Regions from separate parts of the Paenibacillus sp. ALE3 genome, predicted to be linked through region 1. Evidence: riboswitches for the same ligand, from Rfam matches in the RefSeq annotation. Region 1 holds a riboswitch; the other holds the start of a gene.
The links. Region 1 has a riboswitch for S-adenosylmethionine ahead of metA (homoserine O-acetyltransferase MetA). Riboswitches for the same ligand answer to the same signal wherever they lie in the genome.

Region 1 (8,008 bases):
CAGCATTCAAGTCTGACTACAGAAATTGAGCAATATATCGTATCTCCAGGATTGGGTGACAATGCTGGATTGTGCGGAGCTCTGGCTTTGGCCAAGGAAAAGCTGAATTCTTAGAATTTATGGTTGACGGTACTCCAAGGTCCGGTTATCATATAGGCAACAGCATAGTACGGATCAAAAAGGGAAGCACCTTTCTTGCGAATACGCGGGATAGGTGCTTTTTTTTTGCATTTTTGTATTGTGCGGGTCAGTAATCTAATTATATGAGGGAGGAAGAATCATGGAGATTGTATTTTTAAATCGCTTGTCCAAACGGAATGAACAGGGCTGTGAGGACTTTGCGCAGGTATGGATTGGACAACATGAAGGGGGATGGAGTGCAGGCTGGAGCACACACCATGTCCCAGATGAAAGTATAGACGATCTTTGGTATGAGGGGAGTTTGTGGCAGGAATTACTGCATGTATACCGTCATGAGCTGGCGCTCAAGATGGCTGAGGGCTACAGGCCTCTAATTCATGGCGTTTTTCATGAACAAGAAGGATCATCGGGACGTGGACAAACGCTACAAAAGCTGTATTGCTATAGTGATTTGTTTCCGCGTGATGAGGTGTATGAACAATTGACAATGTGGAGACGGCAAAAGGCAGCAGCTGAGCGAAAAGCACCTTATTTTATCGCTACGAATCGACTACTTCGACTCATCAGTGTCTTTCTTCCTCATACCGAAGAAGAATTGTTAGAACTGCCTGGTATGGGCCTGGGTAAGGTGTCGCAATATGGGACGGAGCTATTGGCTATTACGAAGCAAAATGATCGGACTACGCCATTTCCGCTGAACTGGGTAACAGAGGAACTTGAAGAAGAAGTTTTTTTGTCATGGCTGTACAAGCAAAAAGAAAACCAGTACAGACAGGAACTAAACAAGTTTAGCCTGACTAGAGCGATTATCGAAGGTATTTCGGACGGTCTTTCACTGGAGCATATCGGAATGAAGACAGGCTTGCACCGTCGAGAAATGATTGAAGCTGTGGAACATTTGGATAGGGATGGAATGGATATGGAGAAGCTGATCTGCACGGAATTGGCACATGTATCTGAGGAGGAGCAAGCAGCCATCTGGTCTGCTTATGCAGAGTTGGGAGATACGCTGCTCAAGCCCATTATGCTAAAAGTGTATGGAGAAGAAAAAGCGACGGAAACAGGAATGGATCAAATTTATGAGCGATTGCGATTGATTCGTATACGGTTCCGCCATCAGGAGGTACCTGACCAACATGTTGGATAATATAGAGACGATTGGAAGTGCCCTAAAGTACAAATAAGGTGCAATATAAAAAAAGCAGCAGCGAGTTCCTCATAGGAATCAGCTGCTGCTTTTGATGACCAAGCTTGAAAAATCGGAATAAACACCCAGCTTGGTAGTTTTGGTTTACTCTCTTCTTTTCAAACCCAGTCCTTCTTGCGGAAAATACAGAACATACTGACACCTAGTGCCACCATAATCCCAATGACGACAAAATAACCATAACGTGTATGAAGCTCAGGCATATTATCAAAGTTCATCCCATATATTCCGGTAATGACCGTCAACGGCATAAATACGGTTGTAATGGCGGTAAACACACGCATGATTTCATTAGCACGGTTGGCGATACTTGACTGATAAGCTTCTCTAAGGTTCCCCATTAAGTCGCGATAAGTTTCGAAAGTCTCCGAAATTTTCACAGCATTTTCATAAATGTCGCTAAAATATTTTTGTAGTTGATCGTCGATAAGTCGCAAATCCCGTTTGTTCAGGGTATTGATGACTTCCTTTTGCGGACCGAGCACTTTTTTTAGCCATAGAATCTCACTGCGCAAGCCGATGATTTCGTTCAAGTGCGACTTTTTCGTATGCATTAGAATGTCTTCTTCCAGCTTTTCAATACGAACCTCAATCCGGTCACCAACCAGAAAATAGTTGTCAACGATCAAGTCGACCAACAGATACATAAAACGGTCAGGCTGGCTGACTTCCTGCTCCCACAGCATAGGCTTGAGAGTACGAAGCTCATTGATTTTCTGCTTGGTCACCGTAATGATAAAATGGCGGCCGAGAAAAATGTTCAAAGCACGCAAAAATATTTCTTCATCATCAAAACGAATACTATTTACAACGATAAAATAATGGCTTTCATAAATTTCAATCTTTGGACGCTGTTCTTCTTCACTTAAACAGTCCTCTACTGCAAGATCATGCATAGAAAATAAGGGCTGGAGCACTGTCAAATCCTCGACATCGGCATCAATCCAATAAAAGCCTTCTGCCGGTGCAGTGAGCGCCATTTCAATTTCTTCGACAGGGGTAAAAACCCCGTTGTTAACCAAACGGATTTTCATATATGTCACTCCTTATGCTCCGTCGTAACGGAAATACGTTTACCTTAAGCATAAGGAATGGACTCAGTTAGCCAGTTAGCCGGTTCGGGTAAGCGTGCATACCATCAAAAGCAGAAGGCTTTTGGAGCGTGCAGAGCCTGGCGTCCCGTCTTTCGGCAAGCTGAAGTCATTCCTATGCTGTTGTTCAGGGATCGCCGCCTATTCGGACTCGGGTCGCCTTCCATTCCGGATTCACCTCACAAATGTTCTTTTTTAGATTGCCACAGTATCGCAGAAAACACTCTAATCTACACTGCTGCACCATATTTTTGCCTATTAGCACTTGTATAGTATAACGCTCGGCCTACGGCCTTTCAAGCGCAAAATCATGGGCAAAATCAACAGCAGTCATATGAGCTTCTACGACAGCGAGGATATGATTTAACCTATGGAAAAGGTAGACAAAATGTGAATGCAGGGCACAAATTTATAAGTCCATCTTGACGAAGCCCAGCCGATGCATTAAAGTGAACAACAAGAACTTTGTGAACCCAAAATGAATATAGCGAAATCTTATCAAGAGCAGGTGGAGGGACTAGCCCGATGATACCCGGCAACCGGCGATTTTTATCGCACGGTGCTAATTCTTGCAGGACTCGCGCTTTGTACAAAAAAGCGTAGCCCTGACAGATGAGAGAGGCGCATATGGATACAAATATGACCTTTCTCTAACTGAGAAAGGTCTTTTTATTATATGCCCGGCATCTCTACCAGACGATTTTCGCACAACTTACCGATCAAGGAGTGAGTTTACATGCCGATTAAAATCCCAGACACGCTGCCTGCCAAGGAAGTGCTGGAGGGCGAAAATATTTTCGTAATGGATGAAAGCTTGGCTTATCATCAGGATATTCGTCCGTTGCGTATCGCCATTTTGAATTTAATGCCTACCAAGGAAACGACGGAAACCCAACTGTTGCGCTTAGTCGGTAATACGCCGCTACAAGTAGATGTCACGTTGGTGCATATGAAGTCTCATATATCCAAAAATACATCGCAAGAATATTTGAACATGTTCTATAAAACGTTTGATGAGATCAAGAACAGTCGTTTTGACGGCATGGTCATTACAGGAGCTCCGGTTGAACAGCTTGAGTTTGAGGATGTGAACTACTGGGAAGAGATCCGGCAGATCTTTGAATGGACGAAAACGAATGTAACTTCGACCATGCATATCTGTTGGGCCTCACAGGCAGGCTTATACCATCATTTCGATGTCCCTAAATACGGGCTCGACACCAAATGCTTTGGCGTATTTCCACACACCGTAATTAAACCTAAAGTAAAATTGCTACGCGGCTTTGATGAACTGTTTTATGCTCCTCACTCCAGACATACAGAAGTTCGGCGGGAAGATATTGATCATATTGCCGAATTAGAAGTCTTATCCGAATCCGAGGAAGCTGGAGTATACCTAGTAGCCACACTTGACGGTAAACAAATTTTTGTAACAGGGCATTCTGAATATGACCCGCTTTCACTGAAATGGGAATACGACCGCGATGTGGCCAAAGGACTGGATATTGACGTCCCCAAAAATTATTTTCCTAACGATGATCCTGAACGCATACCACCCTCTATCTGGCGAGCTCATGCCAATTTATTATTTTCAAATTGGCTTAACTATTATGTATACCAAGAAACACCTTATGATATCGGACCTCAGATTTAAAAAGGGGCTTGTCGTTTACCCTTATACAGTAACGCCTTGCAGTAGCGCAGCAGTATAGTCTAGGACATCCATTTTTGCAGCATATGTTATAGCACCTACTATGGAAGTGAACAGGAGGATTCATATGAGTGAGAAACAATGGAAAATCGAAAGCAGATTGGCACAAATTGGTTCAATTGAGGAGCCAGTAACTGGGGCTGTTAATTACCCGATTTACCAATCTACGGCGTTCCGCCATCCCCGTCTGGGCCAAAGCACTGGGTTTGATTACATTCGGACGATTAATCCCACGCGAAAGGTACTGGAAGAGGCTGCTGCTGCACTTGAATCTGGTGATGCAGGCTTTGCTTGCAGCTCAGGTATGGCAGCGCTGCAAACTGTATTTGCATTGTTTGGACAGGGAGACCACCTCATTGTATCGCTGGATCTTTATGGCGGGACCTATCGTTTGCTAGAGCGTATTTTATCCAAATTTGGTGTGACCGCAAGCTATGTGGATACAAACGATCTTGTAGCACTCCAACAGTCATGTCGACCGAATACCAAAGCTGTATTCATAGAAACGCCTACAAACCCGTTAATGATGATAACTGATATTCAAGCGGTGGCTTCATGGGCATCACAACATGAGTTGCTTACTATTGTAGATAATACGCTGCTAACACCATATTTCCAGCGGCCATTGGAACTGGGTGCGGATATTGTGGTACATAGCGCAACCAAATATTTGGGCGGGCACAACGATGTGCTGGCAGGGTTGATTGTAACCAAAGGAAAAGAGCTGTCAGCTGAAATTTCCTTCCTGCACAATTCCATAGGAGCCGTGCTTTCCCCGAGCGACTGTTATCAGTTGATGAAGGGGATGAAGACGTTAGCGCTGCGCATGGATCGACATGAGCATAATGCAACGGTGTTGTCTAATTATTTACTGACGCATCCGGCAGTGGCGGAAGTATTTTACCCGGCGCTTGAAGGTCATCCGGGTCGTGAGATACAAAATAAACAATCCAGCGGAAACACAGGGATTTTCTCCTTTAAAGTAAAGGATGCTCGTTATGTGGAGCCTTTGCTTCGTCATATTAAGCTTATTGCGTTTGCCGAAAGTCTGGGCGGTGTGGAATCGCTAATGACTTATCCTGCTGTGCAGACACATGCGGACATACCGGCAGAAATTCGGGATGCAGTCGGGGTAGATGACAGGTTGCTTCGTTTCTCCGTAGGTATCGAGCATACAGATGACCTGATTGAAGATTTGCGTTCGGCACTGGAAGCGGCACGTCAAGAAGTAGAAGGAGGGGAGCAGCAATGATAGAGGATGCGAGGAAGATCGGAGAGGATCAGGGCAAAGGGCGGAAATTCGCAACCAAGCTGCTGCATTTTGGCTCTGAAATTGACAGTGTTACAGGGGCATCGAGTGTCCCGATCTATCAAGCTTCGACCTTTCACCATCATGATATTTTTAATCCTCCGCAGCATGATTATAGCCGCTCAGGTAATCCGACACGACAAGCTTTAGAAGATTATATCGCATTATTAGAAGGCGGAGCTTGCGGTTTTGCCTTTGCCTCTGGTATGGCTGCTATCTCCACTACATTTATGCTCTTATCGGCTGGTGATCATGTCATTGTTTCGGAGGACGTATATGGAGGGACATATCGACTGCTGACCTCCATCTTGAAACGGATGAATATCGAAACGACCTTCGTCGATATGACGGATCTCAACCTTGTGAAAGAGGCGTTGCAGGAAAATACAAGGGCTGTGTATATGGAAACCCCCTCTAATCCGACACTTAAAATTACCGATGTGGCAGGAATAACCTCTTGGGCAAGGGATAATGGGCTGTTGACGTTATTGGATAATACTTTTATGACACCTTATTATCAACGTCCGATTGAGCAGGGAGTCGATATTGTATTGCACAGTGCGACCAAGTTTTTAGGTGGACACAGTGATGTACTGGCAGGACTTGCGGTAGCTCGTACTGAATCATTGGGGAGACAAATCAAGCAGCTGCAGAATGGATTGGGTACCGTGCTGGCTCCGCAAGAGTCTTGGTTGCTTATGCGTGGGATGAAGACACTAGAGGCGCGTATGGCTCACAGCGAAAAAAGTGCAGCTAAGCTTGCAAACTGGCTAAACGAGCGCAATGACATTGAAGCGGTATACTATCCGGGTTTGGAGAACCATCCAGGGCGTGCAGTTCATGAGAGTCAATCGAGCGGTTATGGTGCAGTGATATCGTTTGATGTGGGTTCTGGTGAGCGTGCAAAAGAGGTCCTCAGTCGTGTACGTATTCCCATTGTGGCGGTGAGTCTGGGAGCTGTGGAAAGTATCTTGTCGTACCCAGCAATGATGTCACATGCGGCTATGCCGCAAAGTGTCCGGTTGGAGCGCGGGATTACGGACGGTCTACTCCGTTTTTCCGTAGGTCTGGAGGACATTGATGACCTGATCAGTGATCTGGATGAGGCGCTGTGCTAGAGCGATAGTACATCGCAGCATCTTCGTCGGAGTAAATATGTACAGTACTAAACAGCAAGTTTCCAGTATTTCAGGAGGCTTGCTGTTTTCTATAAAATAACATGAACGACAGTGTGAAAAAAGACACTTTTCAGTTCTGTTTTCTTATTTTTTGGCTATATGCAACGTTGAGATAAGCTTGGCAGTTGCCTGTTTTCCTAGGTGAAAAGCAGAAAGAAGCGGGAATAAGTATGGTTCCTTACCTAAAGATATGTTAGTATTATCATTAGGTTTTACTATGCTAAATAGCACAGACAACATACAAGGCTAGTCATGAACATACATTACGGCAGGGTTCGAACGCAGGTTTGTGAAAGCATTCTCGTTCATAAGTCCTGTCGTTCATTTCGTCGCCCTGTGACAGCGAAGGAGGATACACCATGAGTGTAATCGACCATATTTTAGATAAAGCCCTACGCGGCGAACGCCTGAATTTAGAGGATACCGTTGCTTTGTTCGAATCAGACGAGGTAGAAAAAATCGGTCATGCGGCGAATAAAGTTATGAATCGCATGCATCCCGATCCCGTTAAAACCTTCGTTATCGGACGAAATATTAACTATACAAATGTGTGTGACGTATACTGTCGCTTCTGCGCTTTTTATCGTAGACCAGGTTCTGATGAAGGTTATGTTTTGCCGGATGAGGTGATCTTTCAGAAGATCAAGGAAACGCAGGAAGTAGGTGGCACCGAAATTCTAATGCAAGGCGGTGTGAACCCGAATCTGCCGTTCAGTTATTATACCGATTTGCTGAAAGGTATCAAGGAGCGTTTTCCCGATATTACGATGCACTCCTTCTCGCCAGCTGAAATTCACAAAATGAAGGAGAAATCTGGTCTTTCTATGGAAGAAACAATCCGCGCCATTCATGAAGCTGGATTGGATTCGCTTCCGGGCGGGGGTGGAGAAATTTTGGATGACCGCACACGCCGCAAAATTAGCCGTCTCAAAGGCTCTTGGCGTGATTGGATGGATGTCATGCAAACGGCTCACAAGGTTGGGATGAACACGACTGCTACGATGGTTATTGGCTTTGGCGAGTTGATGGAGGAGCGTGCGCTGCATTTGTTGCGTGTTCGTGATGCTCAGGACGAATGCATTGAAAACAAATATAATTCTGAAGGATTTTTGGCCTTTATTCCTTGGACCTTCCAGCCAGACAATACCAACCTGAAGAAGGAACGTCAGACGCCGGAGGAATATCTGAAGACCGTTGCGATCAGTCGTCTTGTATTGGATAACATCAAGCATATTCAATCCTCATGGGTAACTATGGGACCTGAAATCGGTAAAAAATCGTTGTACTACGGTTGCGATGATTTTGGTAGCACCATGATTGAGGAAAACGTAGTTTCCGCTGCAGGCGCAACGTATAAGGTTAACATTGAAT
Region 2 (8,008 bases), 2.9 Mb from region 1:
CGAACTCCTTCTTTTTCCAACTGAGGCTTGATCGCTTCCAAAATTTCCGCATGTGGCACAGGAGAAGCTCCAACTTTCAGTTCGACTTCACGTGGTGACCCGCCTGTATTTTCGGCCGCATTGTTTGTATCCGATGTAGTGCTCTTTGTACCGCAAGCAGCCAGTACCGCAATTAATGTCAAGCTCAATACAGCCAATACCCATTTCTTCATGTTGTTACCCCTCCAATAATTTGTAATATTCAGGATCAGACGTCCTGATCAATAAGGATATCTATATGTTTTCCCTATTTTCGAGTATAATGCCGCACAAGGCGATCTCCTGCCATTTGCAGCAGTTGTACCAATACGATCATCAGCACGACCGCAACGATCATTACAGCCGTTTCATAACGATAATAGCCGTAGTTGATTGCCAGCGTACCCAGTCCACCGCCCCCGATCATACCGGACATTGCCGTGTAGGATACGAGTGTAACGACGGTAATGGTTAATGCGGCGAGCAGGCCCGGCAGTGCCTCACGTAACAGCACACGCCGGATAATTTGTCCTGTCGAAGCCCCCATCGCTTGTGCAGCTTCAATGACACCCTTGTCCACTTCACGTAGTGACGTTTCGACAAGACGTGCGAAGAAAGGAGCAGCCCCGATAACCAATGGCGGAATGGTTCCCAGCACCCCGGTCGAGGTACCTACCAACGATCGTGTAAAAGGAATAAGTGCAACGATCAAAATGATAAATGGTACGGAACGCAAAATGTTCACGATGAAGGATAATACAATGTATATCACCTTCATCAAAGTCAACGAGGAGCGGCTCGCCAGAAACAACAATATACCGAGCGGCAATCCAATAACGAGGGTGAACAATGCAGATGCCCCGAGCATCTGAAGGGTTTCCAGCGTAGAATTCCCTAGCTCTTCCCAACTCACTTGCGAAAAATCAAGTTCGCTCATTGTCCGATCACCTCCACATCAAGTCCTTGCCCAGACACTTCGCGCAGCGTATGCTCTATATCTGAATGGTTTCCTTCAAAACGAACGATCAGCTGTCCATACGGTACATTTTTAATTGTAGAGATGGTTCCCTGCAAGATTGCAAAATCAACACCCGTACTTCGAGCCGTACGCGACAGAATCGCATCATAAGTTTTGCTGCCTAAGAAGGAGATACGTACTACCTGTGTCGATTCCCCGCTACCTGCAGCTGCAATCGCTGCTTGTAACTCCTCGGGATGTTCCGCCTCCCGCTGGATAAAGTCCTTAGTTACCTGATGCTGTGGCTTCAAAAATACTTCCGCCACCGGACCTTGCTCCACGATATCGCCCTGATGAATGACGCCAACTCGATCACAAATGCTTTGAATGACATGCATCTCATGAGTAATCAATACGATGGTCAAATTAAAACGTTGATTAATATCCAACAGCAATTTCAGGATAGACCCTGTCGTCTGCGGATCAAGCGCAGACGTCGCTTCGTCACACAGCAACACATGCGGATCACTAGCCAGTGCCCGTGCAATTCCTACCCGCTGCTTCTGTCCACCTGAGAGCTGTGACGGATATTTTCCACTGTGTTCTTTGAGCCCCACTAGTTCCAGCAGCTCACGAACTTTCTTGTCCATCTCCTGCTTAGGGGTACTTACCAGACGCAATGGAAATGCAATGTTGTCATACACTGTCGCCGAAGACAACAAATTAAAATGTTGAAAAATCATTCCGATTTTTCGGCGTTGCTTCTGTAACTGGGATTGACTCACAGTCACAAGGTTAACCCCATCTACCCATACTTCGCCTGAAGTAGGGCGCTCCAATAAATTAATACAGCGGATCAACGTACTTTTGCCCGCCCCGGAATGACCAATCACCCCGAATATTTCTCCACGCTTTATAGAAAGATTCAACCCGGACAACGCATTAACGCGTCGGTTTCCTTTACCATAATGCTTGGTTAATTGCTTAAGCTCTATCAACGTGCTGCGACCCCCTTCACTTCTTCCTTACCCTTTTAACCAGTTGTCATCTCTCAGGATTGTATAAAATCGGCTATTTATTTATACAAAAAAGAGCCCCTTTCACAGAATGAAAAGGGCCCCACCTTGCGAACCTTTTCTCATCTGCCAAAATCGCTATAACTCTAGCGGTTTTGTAGGAATTAGCACCATATGTTCCCTCCCGGTGCATTACACCGGGAAAGAACGGGTTGCCGGGCTTCATCGGGCCAGTCCCTCCACCTCTCTGGATAAGAAAAATATGTTAAACTCCAGCTTTAGCTGTCCGTTTAGTTTATATAAAAAAATAATTCAAGCATTTTTCTGAAACTAGGTTTCAGTATAGATAGTTTACATTGCTTTGTCAAAGGATATTTTCTGTCATAATTATGGGCGCACTGCCCGGTTCTCCCATTGTTTCGCAGTATAAGAAAATGCGTTTGATAGCGACCGGCATACCATTTCCAAGCCCTGCTGCAAATCTTCTAGATGGTGATCGAGGTCCTCCAGTTGGATTTTGCCATATAAAGCACGGTGACGTTGCCAGAGATCATCCTGCATTTCCGTGTTCATATAGTGTATCTCCGTATTTCGCCGCTTACGCAGCCGATTGATAGCATCGTTGTATGTGTCCTTGATATCAATTAAATTATCGGTCAATACAGGATGCATTTTGAGATACTTCAGCTGTCGCAACACAGTAAAATACGAATAATGCGCCTTATACTGCCCTGTTTTTAAATCATACAGGTCATTCATCCAGTTACCCAACTTATCCAAAATAGAGAATACCCGCACAAACCCATCCTTATAAAAGAATACGTACAAGGCATAATCGGATTTTTCATCCTTGCTCATATCTTCAGCGTATCCGGCTTTTACTTTCATACGAAAAAAGGCGGCAGCATGATGGCTCTGCTCCAGTTCATCCAATGACGACATTAGACCACGCGTCAAAATATCCGCCTTCCGAAAGTCATGAGTCGGATCACCACTGGCCTGGATTTGTCGCTCCAGCAAATGTAACATGTCTGACATGCTATTCATGGCATCCAGCAGGAAACCATTATTTACACGCGGGGGCTCGCCCAACAGCTTGCGTATCATGCTTCACGCCTCCTTCATATCTGTAAAATCCGGCTGTTAAGATGCTTTAATAGGCGTCAAGCGAAATAACTCGTCCATCGTTGATCTACAAGCTTAACAATATCTTCACGTGGCAGTACCTCATCAGGGTAGCCCGGCTTCATACGTGCATCCACCACAATCGGCAGCTTATAGTTCAGGTGATGCAAACGCACTTCGCTGTCAGCGTACATATCTGTAGCCGGGTTAAAGCGTGTGAATACTGTCCACAGGAACGAAGCTTGGGAGCGAACAACTTCTTTGGCATCGTCCACGATAAAGACAAGCGGCCACTCCTGCTCACCCGCAGCTAATCGCTCCAATACACGCGCAGCGAGTTCAGGCTCCTGCTCAAAGGACGAGCCGGATACAACGAGGCATCCTCCGCAATACGGTTCGATGTCACGAATTCCCGGCAGATCGCCCCCTTCATAAACTCGAGGCAATTCACGCACAGGCTCGCCTACTCCCATCAGAATCGCCTTACTGCCATGATTCAGCTTACGGCCCGTGTAATCGAGTGTATCGTGAGACGTATGGTTGAAAATAAACAAATCTCTGGCTGGATTAAATCGTTCCAAAATGGTTTCGAGCAGCAGGTTAAAGTCGGATAAATCGATTACCCGATCCGTCAGCATCAGGAATTTGGTCAACGACAATTGGCCTTGACCCAGAATGGTGAAGCCGGATACCAGCGCTTCACGGGAGTAGCTTTCACGTACGACTGCCGCTGCCAGCGCATGTACACCTGTTTCCGCATATGCCCATAACGACTTGACGGAAGGCATTACAAGCGGATAAGCGGGCGACAACAGACGTTGCAAAAACTCGCCGAGATAGTAGTCTTCCTGCCGCGGCTTACCTACAATGGTCGCCGGATAAATGGCATCTTTACGGTGATGCATATGTTTGACATGAAACACAGGGAAATCATGTTGTAATGAGTAATAGCCAAAATGATCGCCAAACGGTCCTTCCGGGCGGCGTTCATGAGGCGGCACATAGCCGCTGATCGCAAATTCGGCTTCTGCCGGAATCCGGTGACCTCCGAGCGGGTCTTCCGTCATGGGCAGCTTACCCCCCATAATAAGGGAAGCCAGCAATAGCTCAGGCAAATTTTCCGGGGCAGGAGCAATCGCAGACGCAATCAGAGCAGGCGGGCCACCGATGATGATCGTCGTAGGCAACGGCTCATTACGCAGCTCTGCTTCATGATAATGGAAGCCGCCGCCTTTATGGATCTGCCAGTGAATCCCAGTCGTCTGATCATCATAAATCTGGATGCGATACATCCCCAAATTATGATCCTTGGACTGACCTGGCTTTTCGGTATACACGAGCGGAAGCGTAATGAACGGTCCTCCATCCTCGTGCCAGCTGGTCACTCTAGGCAGTGGAGCCAGCGGAGCATCAGTACGGCGAACGCCCAATACAGGGGCTTCGCTATGAGATACTGTTTTTAGTCCTACTTTTAGCATGTCCTTAATCAGCCCACGTTCATTCCACAACGATTTGGGGGTAGGTGGAAGCAACGTTTTGGTCGCACCTACAATTGCATCCATCAGTTGCTCTGGACGAGGGCCAAAAGCCATGTCCACACGGCGATTCGTACCGAACAAATTACTGGCTACAGGAAACGGGGTTCCTTTGACATTTGTGAACAGCAGCGCCGGACCTTCTTCCTCAATGACTCTTCGGTGGATCTCGGCCAGCTCCAAATAAGGATCGACAGGTGCTTCTATAATTTTAAGATCATTTTCTTTACGCAGCGCTTCAATAAATTGGCGCAAATTCTGGTAGATCAACTGGATGATTCCTCCTAAGCAAATCAAGCCCTCGAGAAACTCGTGGGCCTGGTTTGTTTCTTATGATGTTATTATACGTGTTCCAACGCCTCTTGGGCAAAAATACGCTTCATTATAATCTACAAAATGCTTAGGTACGCTGTGCTTGGGTCGGAACAAGCTTGCGGTCCGGTGACAATTGCCATACACGATAGCTCAGATAAGCCAAAATGGAGAACAACGATGCAATCACCAGCATATGTCCCAGCACGATAAACATGTAAATTTCAGGTCTGTTGACGTACAGCAAGATAATACCAATCACCACTTGAAGAATAATCAATACGACCGATACGACACCCAGAGTACGAATATCCCGGTGATTCGGGTGATAACGATACGAGTAGTGACCCACAGCCAAAATAATGACGAACAGCAGACCGGCTGAAATCTGATGAAGCAGCAGTGGAGATATGAAACCCCCAATATTTACAACCTTCTGGATGACCGAATGACTAAGCAACGCTCCTGAATAGACAGCAATATAGGTATAAATCGTTGATAGCCATATAAAGTTACGATAGCCGCGACTGACACGCCCAGGAATCAGACGGGGAGTGTAGCGTGAATCCGCATGCTCCTGCCAGGCCCCCAGCGTCATCATGGTCGCACTGGCAAAAGCAATAAGCGCAAAGCCAAAATGCAGCCCCATGACTGCAGCCGATTGGGAGAAGATGACAGCCAATGCCCCCATCGCACCTTGTATGATAACAAACAATAGCGTGAGTAAAGAGAATAGCTGTAAATCCTTCCGATGCTTCATAAACAGCAAAAAGCCGACAAACGAGGCGATAGAAAGAATTCCGGCCATGGCACTGACAGAGCGATGAGAGAACTCAATAAGGGATGCGATGGTATGCGCCGGAACCAGCTTACCATTACAAAGTGGGAATTCTCTTCCACAGCCGAGACCCGAATCCGTTCGCGTCACGACACCTCCACCGAAGGTAGCCAAAAACATGACAATACATGTTACGAGTGCCAGCCATTTTAATATTCTGATTTTGTTATTCAATGAATTCACCCGTATCCTTCCAAATATAATATTTATTCACTTTATATGTTGTGAAATGATCACTTAAAGTAATTATAACTGATATATCGTTCCTTGACATACGAGCTTTGTTGACAAAATGTGAACGTGTCCGTAAGAAAGCCGCCTCCTTCGGAAGGAAGCGGCTTTCTGAATATCCTGATGATTAAGGTTCCCTGCGGAGCCCTCATACATACTATTATCCGTTATTTTGCCAAGTTAGCATGGACTTCTACAGCCCGGTCCAAAAACTGCTCGATTTCCTCGCGGGATTTACGCAATCTGTTCACCAGACGTACTAGTTCTCGCCCTTCACTGTAAGCGATAAAGCTAGGAATCCCTAGAACATTTTGCTCTTGGCTGACACTTTCGGCCTGTTCTACATCAATCTCAATTAATGTAAGCTTGTCTGCATATTGTTGCTCTACATCAGGCATGAATGGATCAATAAAATGACAATCCCCGCACCAGTCCGCCTTGAACACAGCTACCGTTACACCTGGAGTGGATATTGCCTTATTAAAGTCTTCATGAGAGACGATTTTTTGCATACATAATTCCTCCTTAAACTTCTTTTGTGCAGGAGATCCTGTACTTTCTATTGTAACGCCAAGTGAAGCTTTTGCACACTCCCCTATTATGCTCACATGCCGATTGGAAGCCCTCTCATTGAGACATACTATAGATATACTTAAGAATCCACATAGGCGACGACATCCCAATAGCATACCCAACATACTTGGTGGAATACGGGGATGCCTGCATTTGAAAGGAGGTTATTTAAACATGTCTCTCACCGAATGGCTCCATGTCGCATCTCGACAGCTTCAGGGAGGGCTAAAGTTACTGGGTTCCGTTCCACGTGTTGCGGAGGAGGCATGGGAGGGCAAACGTGCGGCCTGGACCGAATCCCGTAAATTACGCTATCCCTTGCGTGATCTGCCGTGGGATTATCATTCGGCACAGGCCGCCATGAATGAAGCTGAAGCATTAATGCTGGTGAACGGACCCGCTACGCGTCCCTCTTCTCTAAATATGCCCTTATGCGAAACAGACTGTGAGCTGCTGGAGCGGATCAAGAACGATACAGCACAGGAGAATCGCAGCAACATCACGCGCACTGCCGCTTATCTTGAATGCTATCGTGGCTACCCGGAATTACACTGGGCATTACTGGCCCATCTGGTTTCTCGTAATGGCGGCTATAATATGACTGACCTGAAGGGGGAGCTCATTGGCAACCTGTTCGGCGAACAGGAAAAGGAGTGGCTGTATCGGCTACTTGAGCGCTGTAACGCTCTTATTTTTCAAGACGCTTATCCACAGTTGCAGCTTTACATGCACAGCCGTCATTTGGGACGGAGTTGCTTCCATTTGTTGCCTCATTTTCACGTTTCGCCATTCATGAAGCCCTTTTGGGAACGTTTCTGGGCTTGGCGGGATAGTTCTCTTTTGACGGTAGCGCTCATTATTAATGAACAAAACTATATTGAAGGACGGGTTGTGAAAGACCCGTATTTTCAAAAATTTGTGACACATAAGCCAGGCTTTTATTTGCATGACTGGCTTCAGCTCAATCAGGTTATATTTCCGCTTGGGCTAAACGGTGGACTTGCCGGACTTGTCATGGAGCGTTTTGGCCATCTGGATGAGCGGATCGGTTTTGGTAAAAGTCTTTACGCTATGTTATTTGGCCATCAGCAGGTACTGGATCAGGTATCCGCATTTGCTACCAGCGTGCCGCATACCGGGTCTCGCAGCGACTATTGGCCCGGACTATTCACACCAAATGTACAAAAAGCGCTGCGCTCTCCAGCAGAGAGTGCAACGCTTTTAGCACATGAATGGCTCCCGCCAAGTCAACGTCTGTACAGCCCGGAGCTGAACGCCGTCTGGTCAGATACAGCCTATGATCCGATTCCCCGTTATGACTGGTTTCAGGACGGTTCTACACTTGGGCATATCAGTGAACCAAAACGGCCTCTGTTATTTGCCATGCGCCATGAGCATCGCC

Region 2: it holds a riboswitch for S-adenosylmethionine, as region 1 does, so the genes downstream of both, ACXHJ2_RS03015 (methionine ABC transporter ATP-binding protein) here and metA (homoserine O-acetyltransferase MetA) in region 1, are expected to answer to the same signal.

Annotation. Positions count from the first base shown of each region.
Region 1 is NZ_CM134214.1:3,532,758-3,540,765, reverse strand. Features, by position in the region: gene ACXHJ2_RS15635 (ROK family protein) at 1-114, shown strand, start outside; gene ACXHJ2_RS15630 (HRDC domain-containing protein) at 281-1,288, shown strand; gene corA (magnesium/cobalt transporter CorA) at 1,447-2,382, opposite strand; SAM riboswitch class I at 2,932-3,058, shown strand; gene metA (homoserine O-acetyltransferase MetA) at 3,176-4,093, shown strand; gene ACXHJ2_RS15615 (PLP-dependent transferase) at 4,218-5,402, shown strand; gene ACXHJ2_RS15610 (aminotransferase class I/II-fold pyridoxal phosphate-dependent enzyme) at 5,399-6,577, shown strand; gene mqnC (cyclic dehypoxanthinyl futalosine synthase) at 6,997-8,008, shown strand, end outside.
Region 2 is NZ_CM134214.1:661,757-669,764, reverse strand. Features, by position in the region: gene ACXHJ2_RS03025 (MetQ/NlpA family ABC transporter substrate-binding protein) at 1-212, opposite strand, end outside; gene ACXHJ2_RS03020 (methionine ABC transporter permease) at 287-955, opposite strand; gene ACXHJ2_RS03015 (methionine ABC transporter ATP-binding protein) at 952-1,974, opposite strand; SAM riboswitch class I at 2,112-2,250, opposite strand; gene ACXHJ2_RS03010 (Cthe_2314 family HEPN domain-containing protein) at 2,380-3,099, opposite strand; gene ACXHJ2_RS03005 (UbiD family decarboxylase) at 3,156-4,922, opposite strand; gene ACXHJ2_RS03000 (COX15/CtaA family protein) at 5,053-5,985, opposite strand; gene ACXHJ2_RS02995 (thioredoxin family protein) at 6,201-6,545, opposite strand; gene ACXHJ2_RS02990 (DUF2515 family protein) at 6,781-8,008, shown strand, end outside.